DNA from 3 places in the Vibrio sp. R10-SF1-ISO8 genome. Region 3 is predicted to be linked to each of the others. Evidence: riboswitches for the same ligand, from Rfam matches in the RefSeq annotation. Region 3 holds a riboswitch; each other region holds the start of a gene.

Region 1 (7,025 bases), on a different contig from region 3:
GCGTGATTTCTTCATCATGCGTTCTCCCTTTGTTTCAGTGTAAACGGAAAAACTCTAAATGCTAATGACCAGTTTTTTTGGGGAGCGTTACATTTCGATGTTCCAAGGCAACAGAGTTTTGATTTGTTCTACCGTCTCGGCGTAAGGAAGTTTGTTAAGAAGAGTGCGCAGGTAACTAAATGGCTCCAAGGCATTTAATTTAGCCGTTTCAACCAAGCTGTAGCACGCAGAACCTGCCTGTGCACCTTGAGGCGTGTCAGAGAACAACCATGTCTTCCTGCCAATCACGAACGGACGGATGGCATTTTCAGCCATGATGTTACTGATCCGAAGTTCGTTATGGTTGCAGTAAACAATAAGCTAGGACCACTGGTTGAGCGTATAGTTAATCGCCGTATAGATTAAGCTGTATTTTGGTACTTTGTTCAGTCTCTTTTCAAGGAATGCTTTTAGTTCTTTAAAGAGAGGAGCACTGTGCTCCTGTCGATAAGCGATGACTTTTTCTGGGGTCATGTCTGGCTGTTTTTCCCGTAGGTCGGTCAGTTGACGCTCTACACGGTACAACTTATTGATGGTGTTCAACGCCATATCCGCCTTACTCTCCTTGGTTTTTTTTCCTTTTGGTTGAACTTGCTGAGCTTCAATGAATTTACGAGGGGCATGGTCCATACAGCCAACATGCGCCAGTCCATATTTCTTACACGCAGCGTTGTACCCCGGATAATCATCGGTTTGCAGGTAACCTTCAAAGCGATCAAGTAATTCTAGCGGCACACCAGCGCTACGGGATGGGTCATAGTGGAACAAGACACTGGGTTGTGTCGGTGGCCCTCCGAGTGATACCCACATGTATTTCTATGATGTCGCACTTTTCCCGAGCTCCTTCAGCGCTTGAACACGAGTCTCACCCATCGCAACGATATCACCACTGCTTTGGTGTTCACGAAGCAGGTTTATCAGAGGTCGGAACATTTTCGCAGACTTAATTACATAGTTCGCTAACGTTGTTCGTGATAACTCACCACCATAGCGCTGAAGCATCTTCTCAATACGATAGAGAGATAAACCATCGACGTATTTAGACGTGATCACATGAGCGATAAGACCGGTACTGCCTCATGAGCCCGGAAGTGGATGTTTTGGTAACTCAGCCGCCACCATTTTTTGTTGACCATCCGTTTTCTCGAACACGGCCTTTTCTTGCATGTATTCAAGAACGTGAACTTTCGCTGACACGATATCAAGCTCTTCCTTTACCTTTGCAAAGAAGGTGCTTTTAGCACCGTGTTTCTTTTCATCAGTCAGGTATAGGAAGACTTGTTCACGCGGCAGGTCTTTAGAGAAAGGCTTACGGCCGCGAGGCTTTGAGGAGGTGTTTTTGCTCTTCTCTTTGTTCTTTTTCTCATGCGATTAAAGGTCTGGGTCAGTACAGAGTTCAGATTGATCAAAGAGCAAGAATTGGTTTATGTTCGCCTTTTCACTGCTTGGCATGAAGCGTTTGATTTTAAGGTGGCGGACCACCTCTTCTATTACTTCAATGCGAACCGATTAAGTTCGCAATTGTGCTTCTTTCTCTGTTAATTGTGCGCTAAGACCCTCAATTTTAGCTATATGATGATTGGATGAAGTCACAGTAAAACAGTCCTTAAAGCCTTGTGGTAACAGGTTTTTTCTATCAAAAATAGACGATTAAGTCACTAAAAAAGTGACTCGTATTCTAACTTTTTATATGCATTTATCAATGAGATATCGTAACCATCCAGTAGACAATTTATCTGTTGCCCTGTCAGGCTCACGGCCTCATCAGTACGCTTTGGCCACTTTAATTTTTCTTCAGCAAGGGACTTGTAGTAAAGGACAAAACCGTTGTCTTCCCAAACAGGCACTTGATTTTATTGCGTAGTTTATTGGGGAAGACATACAACTCTCCGCTAAAGGGATTGTGGCCGAGCTCCAACTTATCCAGCGCACTTAATCCTTTATGTGATGTTCGAAAGTCGATAGGGTCCCGATAAAGATAAACGGTAGGCAAGTGTAGTCCGGGTCTTAGCGTTGATGTTTTCATGAGAGTAATACGGAAAGCAGTTGAGTGACGGATGTGATGTTGCTGTCATCAATACCAAGTATGGTGGTTCCATCAGATAGAGCAATATACAGCTCAGATGGATACTTATTGGTTACCGTTTCACTTGAGCAATGGCGAACTTGGAAGTCACTGATTGAGTGACTGTCGATGTGTTGTTTAGTTTGCGTTTCCATTAACTGAACTGTGCTAGACTGATATCGTAAGTTCGACAGTATTGTGCTTGAGAAAGTGAGATAGATAATCCTTTGTTGATTAATGACCAGTGTCATTATCAGCATGATGGATTATTTTGGACTGATGTCGAGAACTAGGCGCTTACCAGATATGTGACGGTCATTGCTGATGCTCAAACACACCAAGTGCTTTGGATTGGCATAGGCCGAAGCCGAAAGGACATTCGCCCATTTTTTGAAGAGCTCGGTGACAATGCCGCCAACATTGAAGTTGTGGCAATGGATATAAACACGGCTTTTGACATTGAAGTGCAAGCGCATTGCCCAAATGCCCGTATTGTCTATGACCTGTTTCATGTCGTGGTTAAGTTTGTTCGAGAGGTTATGGACAGGGTTCGTGTAGACCAGGCTAATCAATTAATAACTTACAAAAAGCACGTCGCTGGATAAAACGTTCCCGTTAGGTACTTCTGAAAAATTGAGAGAACTTGAGCGTAAACAACAAATTTATCTTGATGAAATACTCTCGATAAATCGAGATCTCATGATAACTCATCTGCTTGGAGCTCAACTCGAGGAGCTTTGGTATTGTTATTCAAAGGCGCAGCTAAGGGGCTATGGGAAGTATGGTGGCTGCAGGTGAATGGAAGTGGCCTCCCACCTCTCATCCACTTTGCTAGAAAGCTCAAACCTTAACTTCACGGAATGGTGGCATCACCATACCACCTGAATACTTGCACCTTGGAAGGTATCAGTAACAAGATAAAACTCATCAAGCGAATGGGTTATGGTTACCGAGACACGGACTACTTCTTTCTAAAGATTAAAGCGGCTTTCCCCTGAAAGCGCGATGAAACAAAAAAGAGCTTAGTATGAATTGTTTGTAACTTCTAATTATTTGTTCTATCTGGTTAAGTAGATTCTTATTTTTGCGAAATTTAATTATTGTTTTCTTTTTTGTTTTGTCAGTTAATCAATAGCTTGTATCGTAATATATCCTTCATGCGGTTATATGCAGGTAGAGTAACGCCAAACCTGTCGTGAGTCAGGGACGGAAAACCACGGGTCTCTTGCAATGAGAGACAGCCGGGTCGCCTTAAAAATAAATCTCAAGATTATATTGTAAGGGGCAAAAAAAATGTCTTCAGTGAAAGTAGGTACGACTAACTTAGATGGAACTGGTTCTTCTGCTAACTTAGTTTCAGAACACGATATTTTAGATGGCATAGGTCAAGCGCCTGACTATGACGCCAAAATCTCAAACCAATCGATTGATGTAGAAGCAACAGGTTGGAATGCGGTTGGTGAAAAAGAAGTGAAAATTAATGGTGAAAACGTTGATGTTTACGCTAAAAACTTCGTAGATGCTGACATCGATTTATCTGATAGTTCACTTGGTGTGTCCGTTTCGCTTCTTTACTCAAAGCGTGGTCAAATACAAACCGGTGATGGTGACGATACTGTTAATGTAGCTGTACAAACTAACGATGGCGGTTGGAGTAACCTTTTCACGGTTGATACTGGCGCTGGTAATGATACAGTCAAGTTTTTTAATGAGGCTAACTCACAATTCACTTCTGTTGAGGTAATGACAGGTGAAGGTAATGACATTATTAACCTATCTGGCTTAAATGAGAATGCTAATAGTAGTGTGACTCGTAAAGTAGATGCAGGTGAAGGAAACGATGTTGTGGCGGGCTCTGTTGGGGCCGATATCCTTGATGGCGGTGCTGGTGCAGATATTATTACTGGCTTAGGGGGCAACGACGTTATCTTCTACGACGAAAATGACATAGCTGTTTTCGGCGGTGATGGTCTTGACGCCCTGGTTGTAACTGGTAATGAAGACACGACTATTGGTAATAACTTTGCCGGCTTTGAAGCGATTGTTGGTGAGGAAGGAACGGCGCAAGACTTACGCGTTAATCTACAAGACGGTTTAGTGATTGCTCTGGGTAATGATGTTGGCGATGAAGTTTCTTTTAATCAAGACGTTAGCTTCACTGCTGTGGCACAAGACCTTACTGCTGAGCAAGCTTCACTCCTTGAAGCAAGTGGTGCGGCCGATGCTGCGCTTCAAGCATACGAAACTGTATATATGGGCGAAACAGTGACGGTTTGGTCGGATACTGAACTCGTATAATACTTTTCGCGTAAATCAAGAATGCGCCTTATGGCGCATTTTTTGAGTAACTATAAGTGTAGGTTGCTATGCCCGAATGGAGTCGATTTTTACAAGAGCGTAAAAAACATCTTGTATATATAGGTATTTTTTCAGTGTTCGTTAACCTGCTGATGCTGGTGTTGCCAATCTACAGTTTACAAATATTTGACCGTGTTCTCTCCTCAAGAAGTCCTGAAACACTTATCTTACTGGCTGTATTAGCTTTAGGCCTATTACTTATACAAGCCTTGCTTGATTTCATCCGAACACGCCTATTACATGTAGGTGCGTCACAGTTTGAACATTATTGTGTCCCACATCTAGTTAAACATGCTTTTTCGATAGCAGGAAGAACACCAGACCTTGCCCGTAGAACACTACAAGACTCACAAGAAGTGAAAGGCGGGTTGTCATCTCCTATGGTCGCTTTATTGTTTGATTTACCTTGGACGCCTATTTTCATCCTTGTCATTTTTTCTCTTCACCCTTATTTAGGTTGGTTCGCTTTCGCGGCAGCAACAGCCTTATCTCTATTAACTTGGTTAAACTTATATTTGACGCGTAGAAGCATTGATGAGCTTGCTCATCAAGCATTTGATAATGGAGCTTATTTACAAAGGCAAATTGCGCTGGGTAATACCATTTCATTATTTAACGTCGCCGATAAGCTCGCACAACGTTGGCAATCTAACAACGTGAACATTATTCATCTGCAAAATGAATACAACTTTAAATTACAGTTCCTTCAAGCCTCTATTAAATATGCTCGGATGATCCTGCAAGTCGGGGTACTCGGCCTTGGTGGTTGGTTAGTTATTACTGATCAGGCGGTAGCAGGAGTGTTGTTAGCAGCCTCTATTCTATTGGGCCGGGTGCTAGCTCCTTTAGATCAAAGTATCAATTTGTGGCGACCTTGGCGTCAAAGCAGGGCAGCTTGGTCGCGGGCAGAGGCTGTTTTATCTTTTCCAGATTCGGAACGGCGTATTGAAATGCCAATTGAAGATATCAGCGTTCAGGTTGAGGGTTTTAGCGTGAAAGATCAGTTTGAGCGTTTAATTCTTAAGAATGTTCAATTTGAACTAAAAGCTGGTCACGCGTTAGCGATTGTTGGAAGTAGTGGTTCCGGTAAATCAACTTTGCTGAATGCTATTGCAGGTGTTGAGTTTAATCACCAAGGTTATATTCGTCTAAACGGCATTGCTTTAACTGAAATTCTTCCCCGTCAAAGGCAACAGCTCATAGGTTACTTACCGCAGCAGGTTGAGCTATTTGAAGCTTCATTATTTGACAATATTTGTTGTTTTGACGAAGGTGAAGGCGTTGAAGAAAAGGTGTTTAATGCAGCTAAAATAGCGGGTATTCACGACATTATTGTTAAACATCCAAATGCGTATAAAACTAAATTTGGCCGTAGTCAAGGGGGTCAGTTGTCAGGCGGTGAGATGCAATTAGTTGGGCTTGCCAGAGCGCTATATCATCAACCTAAACTGTTATTGCTGGATGAGCCAGACTCAAATTTAGATATTTTATCCGAACAAAAACTTCTTAGAACATTAAATATTTTAAAGCAGCAAGGAGTTACTGTCATTCTCATTAGCCATCGAAATACCCTTGTTAAAATGGCTGATTGGGTCATTGTACTTGACTCAGGTGTGATAAAAGATGCAGGCAAAAAAGATGATGTACTTACACGCCTTCAAAAAGGAGCCGTAGCAAATATTAATAGGGACGGTAGTCATGGCTAATTCATATCCAAGTAAGCTGACCATAAACCCTTCGCGCTATATTTTTGCTGGACTAATGGTACTGTTACTTGGTGGCGGCTTCAGTATTTACTGGCTTTGGTTTACAAGTATCGATGCTGCAGCAATAGCTCCAGGAGTGATATCTGTAGAAAGTAAGCGTAAATCAATAGAACATTATGAGGGGGGGATCGTCGATACCGTTTTAGTTAGCGAGGGGGATGAAGTTGCCGAAGGTGACGCACTAATTGAGCTTTCTTCTATTGCGGCTGAGACTAGATTTACTCAATTGCAGCAAAAGTACTATAGTAACCTTGCCCAAAAACAACGTTTGGAAAGTGAGAGAAATGGGGAGCAAAAGTTGTTTTTTACAGAAGATTTGCTTGATGCTTCAGAGCAATACCCTTCACTGACTTCACTGATGAAAACTCAGCAGTTGCTTTTTAATGGTCGCCTTAAACTGAGAGAGAGTGAGCTTGCGGTGCTCGATGCGAGGCTAACTCGTCTTTCAAGTGATAAGCGAGCTCTGGCCAAGAAACTAGATAAAGAGCGTTTGGCGTATCGGTACTTACAGCAAGAAAGTAATATGCATGATGAGTTATTACCCGCCGGTTACACCTCTAAACTCAAGTCGCTAGAGCTCCTGCGTTCAAAAGCTAGATTGTCTGGCTATCTTATTGACTTAGAAGGGCAATTGCAGAATCGTGAAATCGCATTGCTTGAGATCCACCAACAACGTGTTGCAATGGAGCACCAATATATCAGTGAGATTGAGCAGGAGTTACAAGAGTTATCTAAAGTTATGGATGATACCGTCGAGCAACTTGCTCAGGCGAAAGATGTGTTATCTCGAGTTGTTC
Region 2 (7,025 bases), on a different contig from region 3:
TACGTTATGGTTCTCGGCAGTGGTCATGTCGTGGACGATAAGATCCCACCCACTTCTGAATTAAGCCGAACCGGATTAATGCGTCTTGCCGAAGGTATTCGCATCATGCGTATTTATCCTGGCTCTAAATTGATTTTGTCTGGCTATGCGGGCGGCTCTGAAGTGAGTAATGCACGTATGATGGCGAAAGTGGCTCTCGCCCTTGGCGTCTCTAAATCTGACATTATCCTGTTAGAAACCGCCAAAGACACTTGGGAAGAAGCGAGACAAGCGGCAGCATTCGTCAATACCAAAAAACTGGTAGTGGTCACTTCAGCAAGTCACATGGAGCGGGCACTGAACGAATTCTACTCTGCAGGATTAAAGCCGTACCCAGCCCCGACCAATTACCTTGCACATGATAAAGTGACACAAGCTTGGGCTAAGTACACGCCTAAAGCGGTATATTTGGAGCAAACCGAGCGTTATTGGCACGAAACCTTAGGTCAAATTTGGCAAACGCTTAGAAACTGGGCATCAGATTATGAAGAGCAAGCGCTGCAAGCTTCTGAAAGCAAAGTTTGATACCAAGTTAAATAAGATACCAACCAGAATAAATCCTAGATAGAAAAATACCGAGGCAAGCCTCGGTATTTTTATGTCTGTTGACGCGGTGACAGTTAATCACCTGCAAACATATAGCCTTCGCCATGAACGGTGACAAAAATTTGTGGATTCTTTGGATCGAATTCCATTTTTGCTCGCATGCGACGAATCAACACGTCAATTGTGCGATCGTTTGGTGCATCAACACGATGGCTGATCATGTTCAAGATACGCTCGCGACTAAGAACTTGATTCGGATAAGAGGATAAAGCCACTAACAGTTCATATTCTGCTTTAGTCAGCTTAACTGGCTCCCCGTTACGACTCAGAGCACGGCGCTGAACGTCAAACGTCCACTCGCCAAAGCGAACGACATTATCATCTTGCTTCGCTGCGCTGTCAGAGCCTGACGAATTACGTGCAGCAGAAATTCGCCACAGCAAGTTCTTAACTCGAACCAGTAGCTCTCGTAATTCAAAAGGTTTAGTGACATAGTCATCAGCGCCCATTTCGAGGCCAACGATTTTGTCGATGCTGTCCGTGCGTCCTGTTACCAGGATAATTCCAATGTCTGACTGACTGCGAAGTTCGCGAGTTAGCATTAATCCATCTTCACCCGGCAGATTAATATCCAACATCACCAAATCAATCGCGTTGCTTTGTAGCATGTCTCGCATCTGCTCGCCGCTTTCTGCTTCACTGACTTGGTAACCTTCATTCTGAAAGTAGCCAACAAGCTTGCTGCGAGTCACTACGTCGTCTTCTACTACTAGTACATGATAACTCATCTGCACCACTTAATTTACATTGGGAATAGTTCTATCATTTATTCTATTCATAAATAGTAACATTTCTAGTATTTATCACTTTAAAAACGAGAAAGATGATTTTTTATTGATTCAAAACAAAACCTCCGCCTTTGTTAATATATGCTCATAATTCGTCTTTTATTGTCACGTAAGCCATTACCGCTATTCATTTTTATTAGTTACACTAATAGGTAGTTATTTTGGGAGTGATACCTAATGCAAGAAATCAAAGCATTCAACGAGAAACGTGCGGAAATTTATTGGTGGCTTTCAAGCCTTTACGCCAAGGAATTAACGGAAGAGAATCTGGAGCAGTACCATTCAGCTCAAATCCGCTCTTTCCTTACTGGCCTTGGCGAGAATGCCGCTCTTAAACCGTCGATTGATCGTGTCATTGATGCACTTAATCGCTTAATCGATCGCGAAGATGCGCAACTAGAGCTTGCCGCTGACTTTTGTGATCTATTTTTAAAGTCTGACCGCGACTCGGCACTGCCTTATGCTTCAATGTACATTGGAGACACAGGCCTGCTTAACGACAAGCCTGCCAAAGAGATGGAAGCATTAATGCTAGAGCATGGTGTAGCCGTTGATGAAAGCCTAAATGAGCCGGCTGATCACATTGCCATTGAGCTGGATTTTCTCGGTAACCTTATCATTCGCTCTAATGAACTTGAGCAAGAGCGTCATATTGAAGAGGCACTGATCGAACAAGAGAGCTTCATTCGTCAGCACCTTCTAAGTTGGACACCTAAGTTTTCGGCTAAGTGTCAAACGCTCGATGAATTCGGTTTTTACTCTGCGATCGCTTCTCTCACTGTGGCGTTCTTGGAGTTGGACTGCACATATTTAATCGGCGAATAGAGTCTGACAATGTGAACTGGCACAGGTCAGTTTGACGAAATATGTTTGCCCTAAGTCGGATTGCGGTCTAAAATCGTGACCGCAAACGATAAAAATGAACTATTCAAATACAAACCGCTAAATAAGAGCGGTTTTTGTGTTTCTGATACTTTCTGCCAACTTATTCTAAACTGAATATATTCTCGTGGCAGTCATCGACAGGACAAAATTTATGGCCACTATTAAAGACGTTGCTCGCCTTGCTGGTGTTTCAACAACCACTGTGTCTCACGTGATTAACAAGACACGCTTTGTTGCCGAAGCGACACAAGAAAAAGTGATGGAAGCGGTAACCGAGCTTAACTATGCACCGAGTGCCGTTGCTCGTAGTCTTAAATGCAACACTACTCGTACAATCGGTATGTTAGTGACGCAATCGACTAACCTATTTTTCTCAGAAGTTATCGACGGCGTAGAAAGCTACTGCTACCGCCAAGGTTACACCTTGATTCTGTGTAATACCGGCGGCATCTATGAGAAGCAACGCGACTACATTCGCATGCTGGCTGAAAAGCGTGTAGATGGCATCCTAGTGATGTGTTCAGATCTGACTGAAGAGCTGAGCGAAATGCTCGACCGCCACAAAGACATTCCAAAAGTGGTAATGGACTGGGGTCCAGAGAGTTCTCAAGCCGATAAGATCATCGATAACTCTGAAGAAGGCGGCTATCTAGCGACAAAATATCTGATCGAGCGCGGTCATACTGACATTGCTTGTTTAAGTGGTCACTTCGAGAAAGCGGCGTGTGTTGAGCGTATTAGTGGCTTTAAGCGTGCAATGGCTGAAGCTGATTTAACAGTAAACGAAGATTGGATTCTTGAAGGTAACTTCGAATGTGATACGGCGGTACTGGCTGCGGATAAAATTGTTGCGATGGATAAAAAGCCAACAGCCGTATTTTGTTTTAATGACACAATGGCGCTTGGCTTAATGAGCCGTCTACAACAGAAAGGCATTCAAATACCTCAAGACATCTCAGTAATCGGCTACGATAATATTGAACTAGCAGAGTACTTCTCTCCACCTCTAACAACAGTGCACCAACCAAAACGTCGCGTTGGTAAGAATGCCTTCGAAATTCTTCTTGAGCGCATTAAAGATAAAGAGCACGAAAAACGTGTGTTCGAGATGCACCCAGAAATTGTCGAGCGCAATACCGTTCGTAATCTAAATAAATAACCTTAAGTCAGACGCTTAGCTTGTAGTCGTACTATTGGCTAGGCGTATATCTCCCCTCTATTTATTGAACCAACATCACATTTATCCGATACAAACGTGATGTTCTGCGCAGATTTTATTTATTCTTAATGTGTTCGATTAATGCCACGAACAGGGCAAACCATTTCGAAAGGATGGGACGCAAAGCCTCCGGCCTTAAACAATTTATTGTCTGGTAGCGGGGTTGCCGATGGCGAATATGCAAACTGTCATACCGCTTTTACTTGCACTCGTATGACACCTTACTGACAATGTCTCTGCATAATTTTGCTAATCTCTCGGACCTGCATTGGTGGCGTATACTTATACACCGAGAAAACACAGCATGGATAAACCAATACTAAAAGACTCAATGCGTTTATTTGAGCAGTTAGGACATATTAAGTCTCGCTCAATGTTTGGTGGCTTTGGCATTTTTGCTGATGACACTATGTTCGCACTTGTCGTCAACGATAAACTACACGTACGCGCGGACGCGGCTCTCGCTAAACAGTTCAGGTCTCAAGGGCTAGAACCCTATGTTTACAAAAAACGCGGATTCCCCGTCGTGACGAAGTATTTTGCGCTTTGTGATGATTGGGCAGCTGACGCAAATAAAACGTTAAAGATTGCGAACGTCGCCTTAAAAGCAGCAAATCAAGAGAAGCAATGCCAATCGCAAGCGAAACCCAATCGTTTGAAAGATCTGCCTAACTTGCGGCTAGCAACTGAGCGCATGCTCAAGAAAGCTGGTATAGATTCGGTAGAGAATCTGGAACAAGTGGGAGCCGTACATGCGTTTAAAGCCATTCAGACTACACACTCTTCCGATGTAAACATCGAACTTCTCTGGGCTTTAGAAGGTGCCATTAAAGGGACACACTGGTCGGTTATCCCCCAAAGTCGCCGTCAGGAGCTGTTAACTCAAGTCAGCTAACCTAAAAAATAAATTTGTTTAAGAAGTCAGCCTTTGTGCTGACTTTTTTATTGGTTTTTATCTGCCATCTTGAAATTTGTGGCTTGCTTTCCCTGTCTTGTCTAGTAACACTAATAATTGATATCCATGAAATATGATGGAGCTGCACAACATGAATAAAAAGATCATCCTAGGAATTATTTTCGTCGCACTAATTGTTTTACTTGGCGTAAATTTTGGTCAGTATCTCACGCTAGAAAACGCGAAGGCGCAGCAAGCAGAGCTCTCCGCATTTATCGCAGATAACTTTACTATCGCCGCTGCTAGCTATTTTATCGCCTATGTTGCTATCACTGCTTTCTCAATTCCTGGCGCTGCGGTCGTTACCCTTTTAGGCGCTGCTCTATTTGGTTTCTGGACAAGCTTACTGTTGGTCTCTTTTGCCAGCACCATTGGGGCAACACTTGCATTTTTGAGCAGCCGATACTTATTACGTGATTGGGTACAGAGTAAGTTTGGCGACAAGCTCAATGCCATCAATCAAGGCGTTGAAAAAGATGGCGCATTTTATCTGTTCTCATTGCGATTGATTCCAGTATTCCCATTTTTCCTAATCAACTTGTTAATGGGTTTGACTCCCATCGCGACAACTCGATTCTATTTGGTTAGCCAACTAGGTATGTTGCCAGGAACCGCTGTGTACCTAAATGCCGGCACTCAACTCGCTCAAATAGATAGCTTGTCGGGTATCGTCTCTCCTACCGTTTTGGCTTCTTTCGCGCTTCTCGGATTGTTCCCTGTCATTGCAAAATGGATTATGGCTAAAATTAAGGCGTCCCCATCAACATCAAACGGAAATGCATAATGAGGATCTATTCCACATCTACGCCAACCGAAGCTCACATTGTTTGTGAGCTTCTTAAGTCTCAACAGATTGAATGTGAAGTCCGTGGCGAAGGCGTGTTTGGGCTCCAAGGGGAAATTCCCTTTGGGGAGAGCAGTGAACCCTATGTGTGGTTACTTAACTCTCATCAAGCTAAGCAAGCGAAGGGGGTTATCGAGCAATTTAACAGTGCGGAAATCGGCAGTAACTGGCTGTGCAACCAATGTGGAGAAGTGAACGAGCCTCAATTTGGCGCGTGCTGGCAATGCGGTCAAACCGCACCTTAACAAATTTTGGGTGTTTCAATTTGTTGTTGAATAAACGAAATCGAGTGATAATTGAACTCTTCAGGACGCTCAACGTTACATACATGTCCGCAATCTGCAATTTCAAGTAACTCGCTCTTGCGATGCGCAGCAACCATCTCTTTCACGGGCTGAATAAACATGTAGTCTTTCTCACCCATTAAATACAGTGTCGGAATCGGCAACTCTCGATCCTTGAAGTATTTCATTAGAGGATTAACTTCCGAGGTAAGAATAAACCAACGTTTAAACTCTTTCTGGCAGAGCTTCTTTGCTTCGCGGATAAATAAATGGCGTGATTCTCTCTGAGTACGCTGCGGCATCACAATATAGGCAAACAGGCTATATAACCACATGTAAGGGATAACGTGTTTACACATGCCACCCAGTCTAACTAAGATCTGCGAACGGACGTTAAATCGCGTTACAGCACCACCTAGTACCATCGACTTGACTCTATCGGTTGCAAGTTCCGCTAAGTTTCGGACAATAATCGTTCCAAGAGACATTCCAACAAAATGGGCAGAACGTATCTTTAAGTGGTCGAGCACTTTTAGAATGTCCATTGTCACCGCTTGAAACGTGTAACGATTCGCCATCAACTCTTTGAACAATTGATTAGACTTACCATGACCGCGAAGATCGATTAGCAACAGATTAAAGTGCTGTTTGTACGCTTTGATTTGCTTAAACCAAATTGAGGAACTTCCCCCCGCTCCATGCACAAAGACTACCCATTCATCGCTCGTAGGATGGGTAAAGGTTTTGTGGAATAGCAAGGTGTCACTCATATCGAAAAAGGTTTACTCAGCAATAGAATTGGTTACGGAGAGTACCATAAACATAGAGAGATTTACGTCAAATTACCTTAAATCTTAATTATTCTTTTATTAAAAATGTAAGTAACCATCAAAAAAGGCGCCAAAAAGACGCCTAGTTTCATATTAATTTGAGCTCAGCGCACTGTGATACAAGGATATGTATTCGTCAGCCGATTTGTTCCAACAGAAGTTTTGCTCCATCGCATACATTTGAACACGTTTGACTTCATTGGGTTGCTGCGCATGAAGCAATAAAGAGCGTTGCAACACGTTCAGCAATGCACTTGGTTGCGGTTCATTGAACACAAAACCCGTCGCGATTTCAGGCTCAGCATCATAGTCATTAACGCTGTCGCGCAACCCACCAACGCCGCGAACGATAGGGAGTGTACCGTAAGCCATGCTGTAGATCTGATTCAAACCACACGGCTCAAACTCAGACGGCATAATAAAGAAGTCCGATCCCGCCTCAACCAAATGTGCTAACTCGTTATCATACGCCTCGACAAAAGCGAGTTTGTCACTATGTAACGCCGCAATCTCTTTTAACTGTGATGCTAGAACGGGATCACCTGTACCGACAATAACCACTTGAACCTGGTACT
Region 3 (7,025 bases):
TTCGGTGGTGATGGGCTCCAGCAGTACTAAAAGCCGTGAGTCAGAAAGCAAACAATTACTGAGCTACGGTTTCAGGTTCTTTGATACTGTGTCTCCATCCAAAGTGACAGATACGTTAGCTGAAGCAAAAGTGTGGATGGGTAGTGAAGACCTCGTCTCTGTTGGCGTCGATAAACAAGTATTGATTACCCTACCAAAAGGCGATGCGAACAAGCTTAAAGCCGAGATTGAATACAATGGCGAGTTGGTGGCGCCAATCAGTCAGGGAGATGCTGTCGGGCAGGTGATCTACAGTATTGATGGCGAAGAGGTCGCAAGCGCAACATTGGTTGCTCAGCAAGATGTTGAAGAGGGCGGACTGTTCAAGAAGTTGTTAGATTGGTTTAAACGCCTAGTCTCAGGTTGGTTTTAACCATACCTAACATAAACAAGAGGATGCACTAGGCATCCTCTTTTTGTATATAAACGACTTACAGCTTGTTCCAAGCTGATTGCCAGTGAGAGCCAACTCCTGGTTCGTACTGTGTCGCCGATGGTGACCACTGTACACAGTAACCTGAGTATGGGAACTCTTTACACTGATAAACCGCGCCATCACTGGCTAAGACTTTAGTTCCCGCAGTGTAGCTTTCTAAGCCTTGTGGAAAGACAAAGTCGTAGTCACCAGGTGGTGGCGTTTGATCTTCTACTAGGTGGAAATCTAGCGTATTTTGGTCAATCACTTTACCTTGGTCGTCTTTGGTAACCACTACTAGCATATGATGCCCTGGCTCAGACTTAGATAGAGTCATCGTGGTGCTTTCAACTTCACCGTCTTTCAGCTCCTTCGAGTATGAAGCTAATGGTTCGCGGTGGTGGTTGTAGACAGTTAACTCAGCCGTTAAGTCGCCTGTGGCGGTTAGTGTCAGGTCAAGCTCTGTCGGTGACTCGCCAATTACGTACTCTGGGTGAAGCCCTACAACATCAAGGTCGTATTCTGGCTCTGGTGTTTCAAATTTATAGCCGATTTCAACGCTGTTTAGTCCTGATCCTGCTTTTAGGTAGACTGGGTTGGTTCCATAAACAGGGGTAAATTCGCCTTGGTCATTAAGCTGTCCGGCACGAATTTGGCTCTGCTCTTGGTTAATCTTACTGGCTAGAGCATAAGACCAGTTGCTTGCTTTACCTTGTTCGCTGTTTTGAATTACGAGTTCTGTGCTGTAAGACGAGTTCTCACCGCTGCTGTCAAACACACGGGTATAAACTGTATCGCCAACACTCAGATCGAGCGTAGGGTTGATCTGACCGCCTTGACTCCAATCAGGAATCACTGGGCCATCACCATCGAATTTCACGTCGACCACATTGTAGAATGAAGCTGCCGTATCGCCTACATCCCAAACTGCAAGGATCACTTGGTAACCTTCTCGCTCAGGAACGTTACAAAGGTGGCTAACACGTTTTGGCGGCTGAACCATTCCCCCATCGACAACACAGAAAGGCGTGAGGTCAAATGAACTGCGAGCGAGGGGCTGATTAGGGTTCCAATCCGCATTGGTGATGTAATATTTCCAGTCTTTAGTGACGTGATTGGCAGTGAAAGTCCACTCAAAGTACTGAGAGCCCGATTTGATAGGTCGTTTAACCCAACGGTCAGCGGTTTGCTCATCCAACGCCGCTGCTAGCGAGGTTTCAGCGCTGGCAATTTTACCATCGCGTGGGCCTGTTTCAGGGAAGCCGTCTGGCCCTTCTACGCTTTGCGGTTCATATTGAATAGCACCACAGTTGGTGTTCTTTTCGTTTGTGTCACTGGTTGGGAATTTACAAAGTGCCGCACGGCCTTCAGCAACACCATTTTCGTACGCTGAAACGTACCCATGGCCGAAGCTAGCACCGCTCACACTAAGTAGAGCTAACGCAATGAGTGATTTGTTTGGGAGTTTGTTCATCATTTGTCCTTATCTATGGATAACAAAAAAGATGACACTCCGGCACGCGAAACATCTAGCGAGACTCGCTAAATGGCAACCCCGCTATCATAGACATAAGATGTCGACAGACCGGTGGCTTTGCGTCCTAACCTTTCGGATAGTTTGCCTGAAGTGCAGCCTATACTTGCCTCACTATATTGTTAAATTACAAAGTACTGAGTTTTGTATAAGCAGGCGAAATGTAGCTAACGCGATCCAGAAAAGCTAAGCCTAAAATGAAAATGTGGAATGACAATCCCGAACTGGATTTCTTGTCGCAAATTAACTTGCTAATTACATATTGATTAAACTGTTAACTTATTGAAATTGATTAATTAAATGGGTTAATTGATGTGTTTTGTGAATGTTTTTGGGTGGTTTAATTTTGACTTGTGCTTCGTTTGACTGACGCCTAGCAGACAAAGCTTTGACTTTCACTTACCAAGCTCTGACAACGTTAAGTACCAAAACAACGACAATCCACCCCAAAATGTTATACAAGGAATCACGATGGAATTTACCGACAAAGATAGAGAGGCGCTCTACCAAATCTGGATGTCGAAAAAATCGAAAATGCGACTCACTCAGATGGAATTTGCCAAAAAGCTTGGGATGAATCAGCTCAGTTTTTCTCGCGTATTAAGAGGTGAGACACCGCTTACTATGTCTTTCGTGAGCCATTTTTGTCGACTTCTTCATTTAGAGCCCAAAAATGTGGTTCCAAGCCTAAAAGAAACCAATGAGCATGGACCAAAGGTGGTGTATCTGCAAAGTCGCATGAGTGTCGATGGTGAAATTCAAAATGCCTACATTGAAGGCAATCAAGTGATCGTGGAATACGCGCACACAGTGCATCCTTCCTGAACCTAATATAACCAATTTGAATAGAATACAATTGGACATCTAAATATCATATAGTATAGCATTCTGGTTTCAAATATAAACTAGAGTGCTTTACATGAAATCTTTCAAGGTCTTGCTTTTGATCGTGGTGAGCGTATTCGTGGTTGGATGTGCTGGTGGGCCTGTTCAACGCGCCACTAAATTTACCAGTTATGAGGACTTTCGAGCAGGGCCTGAAGGCGGTGTCGATTTAGTATGGGCTCGAATTGGTCTAAGAGACGCAAAACGATTAAGCGAAAAGCTTGATGAGTTCGATTCGGTAGTGATTGACCAAGTGTTTGTCGTTACAGACGAAAGCACGCTAGATAAAGAAGAAACCCAAGAGCTGACTGATTACATGGTCGCCCGTCTGACCGAGAAAATCTCCCTTAATAAACAAGTTGTCTCAGAGCCGACAGGGAAGACGCTGCGTCTGAGTATCGCATTGAGTAATGTTGAAACTCCGAATCCAGTACTGGCGGTTACGAGCAGCGTACTGCCATTTGGTTTAGCCATCTCAACTATTTCCAAAGTCACCACTGGCGAGCATACCAATGTGGGTAGCGCGAGTGTTGAGTTGCTTGTTAGTGATGCGCAGGACGGGACGCCACTATTTGCCGCCATTGACAGAGAGGCCGGAAACAAAGACTTTTCTACGATGATTGACTCGCTTGATGATGCGAAAGACGCGATTAACTATTGGGTAGAGCGATTAGGTGTTACTCTACAAGGCTGGGAACAGCCATAGAAAACCTTAGCAATGCTTGAAAAAGAAAATCTAATTAAACTTGCACGAATGCAAATGCCGTTTGGTAAGTACGCTGGTCGCGTGCTTATCGACTTACCAGAAGAGTACTTACTTTGGTTTGATAAAAAGGGCTTTCCGAATGGGGAGCTAGGCGATCTCCTCAAGCTATGCTTAGCGCTAAAGATCGAAGGATTAGATAGCGTGGTTAAGCCCTTAAAGCGCATGTAACCTTCCACAATCGCTCCCTATATTTAATTTAAAGACGTACTATGAATTTTGATATCGATGCACTGAGACATCACCAACTGGTCGAAGACGGTCAACTAGAGGGTTGTTACATTCATCAACCTGCTCAAGGTAGTCAGCAAGATGACAAAGCCGTTTTGGCAGAGCGCCGAACGTTAGAAAAGATGGGATACAAGGTAGTGCAGGTTGAGGCTAAAGGCAGAACAACCACGTTTGCCGAGGCGATGCAAAAGTTTGCGAAAAAGAGTGGTCATCAGGCCATCTAATCAGCGAAAGAAGCTAATGTTGCATCCTTAAACTCCCTCAAGATAGCTCCTGACTTATAAAAAGAGTCAGACCGAAAGGCTGACTCTTTTTTCCTCTATCGTGAGTTGAATTATTACCCACTTATATCCTGTCAAGACTCGCTTTCCAAAAGCCATTTGAAATCAAAGGGGTGATAAATAGATACGAGAAAAGTTAGGTCACTCAGTTTATCAATTCTTCTAGCCATTCTATGAACATGAAGTTATGTCGAGAAAGGCGCTTTTCTTTGTTGGCGATGTAATAACAAAGCCGAGAACTGATGGCTAGGGTGTTCATCTCCTTCAATACTCCCGCCTTTAAATAACCTTGAGTCAGCGTGCGTGAACAGAATACATATGCGTTTTCCAGCAATGCTTGCTGGACTCCAAATAACTCTTGGTCGAAATGTTTCACTTGAATGTGCTTATTCAGTAAACCGTTGATTTTCAACCATGATTGCAATGGTACTTGGGGTAGGTTGCTATTTTTCCAATCAGTGGTGTAAATCGTTATTGGCTCAGTTTGTCGAAATGTAGCCTTGGTGGAGGGGCCAAATAGATTAAACTCTTCGAACTTGATGATATCCGAGCTTGATTGCTTGTCAGTTTCACCGAGTCGGATGGGTAAGGTGAAGTTGTTAGTATCTAGGCTCTCACCACTGGTGATGTTCACCTGAATATTGGGATAGCGCGTATAAAACGCTTGAAGTGCGGGGATCAGAACCAAAGCCGCAAATGATGACGTCGTAGTAACATTGATTTGTTTGTCTTTGGTGGTGATTTTTTCGATCGCCGATTCTATCGACTGAAATCCAAAACTAGTCGCGAGAGCGAGTTCTTTACCGAGTGCGGTTAACTCAACTTTTCTGGTAGTACGTGTGAATAAGGTAACATTTAGGCGCTGCTCAAGTTTATTTATATGATGTGATACTGCTGTTGGGGAAATTGATAATTCAGCAGCTGCGGCCTTGAAACTGCCGAGCCTGGCAGCCGACTCAAAGGCTTTAAGTGCAGGCAAAGAAACTTGCATGATTGTTACTCGTCAAACAATGAAATGAAAAAATAGATGAATTCTACTCATCTGTAAACGCATTTTACTTGTTTGTGATTTACTACATTAAACAGAAAAATGGTTAGTGGTTTAAACGAACAGAAGAGAGCAAAGATGAGTGTTATTCTGCACATAGATTCAAGTGTGAGATCAATCAAGAATGCAAACCCGCAACATGACTCCATTTCAAAAAAGCTAGCCAAAAGATTTATCACACAGTTCAAAGATCTAGCTGTGATTGATGAGTATATTTATCGTGATGTTGGCTTGAACCCTCCGCCGTTCATTACTCAGGACTGGATAGGTGCAGTGTTTACCCCTGAGCAACAAAGAACCGATCTGCAGCAACAGGTTTTGGCGCTTTCAGACGCGTTTGTTGATGAAATCGAAAAAGCCAATATCATCGTTATTTCGTCGCCAATGTATAATTATGGTATGCCCGCGCAGTTAAAGGCGTGGTTTGATCAAATCATACGCGTCAACAAAACCTTTGACTTTGATTTATCTCGTGGTGACCAGCCCTTGGCACCTCTTTTGTCTGATAAGGTTTTGGTCATAGTAACTTCATGTGGTGAGTTTGGCTTCGAGCAGGGGGGGATCAATGAGACATCCAGTCATCTGGTCCCGCATCTACGTACTTTAAGCAAGTATTTAGGTGTGGCTGAGATTTACGAGATAGTGTCCGAGTATCAGGAGTTTGCTGACAATAGACATGAAAAATCATTGCAAATGGCAGAATTGAAAGCCGATAAATTCGCGTTTATGTTGGCCAAAAGGGAGAAACAAAGGCTCACAGCAGGTTAGCCAAGATGCAAATACCTTATTTTATTCAAGAGATCACTGTGCGATTTGTAATACATCATTAAGGAGGCGATTCTTTTTCATCAGTCATTGCTCACCAGCAGAGAGACGGTGTCGTTGAGAGTGCAGATCCAGTTAATGAGGATAGGGGCACTTTGTTTCATAGTCAAATCAAGTGCCTAATTACGATTAGCGAAATTTAAGGAAAAATGACATGAGCATTTCCATCCCTCATGAGAGGATTGACGAATCCGACATGGAGCGTTGCATAGGAACAAAACCAGTCAGTGCTTCGACTCGTTTGAGCCAAGCTTTCACTTCAGGGAAGTCAATGAGGCTTATACCGCCCTCCGGTGCTAGCTTGATGTAACTGTAAAGGGCTAAATCTGCAATCGTTGGCCGTGTACCAACTAGCCATTGGCGACCATTCTGATAGCCCTCGAGTTGCTTGAGTAGTTTATACGATTCTCGAGTGAGTGGAGCGGCATCGATACCTTGATTAAACAAATTTGCCGCCCGCAGCTTTGCGATCGATCCAGCTAGGCGATGAGCGGCAAGGGAAAGAAACTGCTCAATATTGGCTCGTGCTTGGGGTGACTCTGGCAGCCACTGCCGTTCTTTATCATAAACGGTGGCCAGATAAACCAATATTGCGTTTGAATCAGAAATGATAATGTCGTCATCGACTAATACTGGTATTTGACCAAAGGGGTTAAGGGACAAAAAATCAGGTTGTTGGTGTTCTCCGGCCGGCAAATCGACGGGAATAAGCTCAAAACTCAATTTGAGCATACTTAGTAGCATGTGCGCTCGGTGTGCATGGCCTGATAGGTGGTGCCAGTATAGTTTTAGCATTGTATTCTCCTTAATGTTGGTTGTGATATTTAAGAACAACTTGCGAAGAAGAAAAACCCCGCTAACATGGAATGATAATTTCCAGTATGTTGACAATGTATGGACACTATTGATGGTATGAGAACAGTTGTCGCAGTAATCGAGACCGGTTCTTTTACTGCTGCTTCAGAACGTTTAGGTATTTCTAAATCCTTAACTTCCAAATACGT

The links. Region 3 has a riboswitch for cyclic di-GMP ahead of gbpA (N-acetylglucosamine-binding protein GbpA). Riboswitches for the same ligand answer to the same signal wherever they lie in the genome.
Region 1: linked by a shared signal. The riboswitch ahead of AC6R00_RS16385 (calcium-binding protein) and the one ahead of gbpA (N-acetylglucosamine-binding protein GbpA) in region 3 are both predicted to bind cyclic di-GMP.
Region 2: linked by a shared signal. The riboswitch ahead of AC6R00_RS14165 (TfoX/Sxy family DNA transformation protein) and the one ahead of gbpA (N-acetylglucosamine-binding protein GbpA) in region 3 are both predicted to bind cyclic di-GMP.

What each region holds. Positions count from the first base shown of each region.
Region 1 covers NZ_JCBDHL010000019.1:324,709-331,733, reverse strand. Annotated here, with positions in the region: partial or broken gene AC6R00_RS16415 (transposase) at 1-15, opposite strand, end outside; gene AC6R00_RS16410 (transposase domain-containing protein) at 88-216, opposite strand; partial or broken gene tnpC (IS66 family transposase) at 247-1,101, opposite strand; partial or broken gene tnpB (IS66 family insertion sequence element accessory protein TnpB) at 1,698-2,065, opposite strand; gene AC6R00_RS16395 (hypothetical protein) at 2,062-2,259, opposite strand; partial or broken gene AC6R00_RS16390 (ISL3 family transposase) at 2,407-3,102, shown strand; cyclic di-GMP riboswitch class I at 3,278-3,358, shown strand; gene AC6R00_RS16385 (calcium-binding protein) at 3,398-4,402, shown strand; gene AC6R00_RS16380 (type I secretion system permease/ATPase) at 4,471-6,168, shown strand; gene AC6R00_RS16375 (HlyD family type I secretion periplasmic adaptor subunit) at 6,161-7,025, shown strand, end outside.
Region 2 covers NZ_JCBDHL010000018.1:183,962-190,986, forward strand. Annotated here, with positions in the region: gene elyC (envelope biogenesis factor ElyC) at 1-564, shown strand, start outside; gene torR (two-component system response regulator TorR) at 660-1,373, opposite strand; gene torD (molecular chaperone TorD) at 1,611-2,258, shown strand; gene purR (HTH-type transcriptional repressor PurR) at 2,470-3,477, shown strand; cyclic di-GMP riboswitch class I at 3,622-3,708, shown strand; gene AC6R00_RS14165 (TfoX/Sxy family DNA transformation protein) at 3,842-4,432, shown strand; gene AC6R00_RS14170 (TVP38/TMEM64 family protein) at 4,584-5,276, shown strand; gene AC6R00_RS14175 (putative signal transducing protein) at 5,276-5,581, shown strand; gene AC6R00_RS14180 (alpha/beta fold hydrolase) at 5,578-6,390, opposite strand; gene glgA (glycogen synthase GlgA) at 6,544-7,025, opposite strand, start outside.
Region 3 covers NZ_JCBDHL010000012.1:177,293-184,317, reverse strand. Annotated here, with positions in the region: gene AC6R00_RS10200 (serine hydrolase) at 1-412, shown strand, start outside; gene gbpA (N-acetylglucosamine-binding protein GbpA) at 471-1,928, opposite strand; cyclic di-GMP riboswitch class I at 2,000-2,087, opposite strand; gene AC6R00_RS10190 (helix-turn-helix domain-containing protein) at 2,460-2,813, shown strand; gene AC6R00_RS10185 (DUF3313 domain-containing protein) at 2,908-3,579, shown strand; gene AC6R00_RS10180 (DUF3820 family protein) at 3,592-3,807, shown strand; gene AC6R00_RS10175 (hypothetical protein) at 3,849-4,091, shown strand; gene AC6R00_RS10170 (LysR family transcriptional regulator) at 4,294-5,127, opposite strand; gene AC6R00_RS10165 (FMN-dependent NADH-azoreductase) at 5,305-5,964, shown strand; gene AC6R00_RS10160 (glutathione S-transferase family protein) at 6,193-6,816, opposite strand; gene AC6R00_RS10155 (LysR family transcriptional regulator) at 6,916-7,025, shown strand, end outside.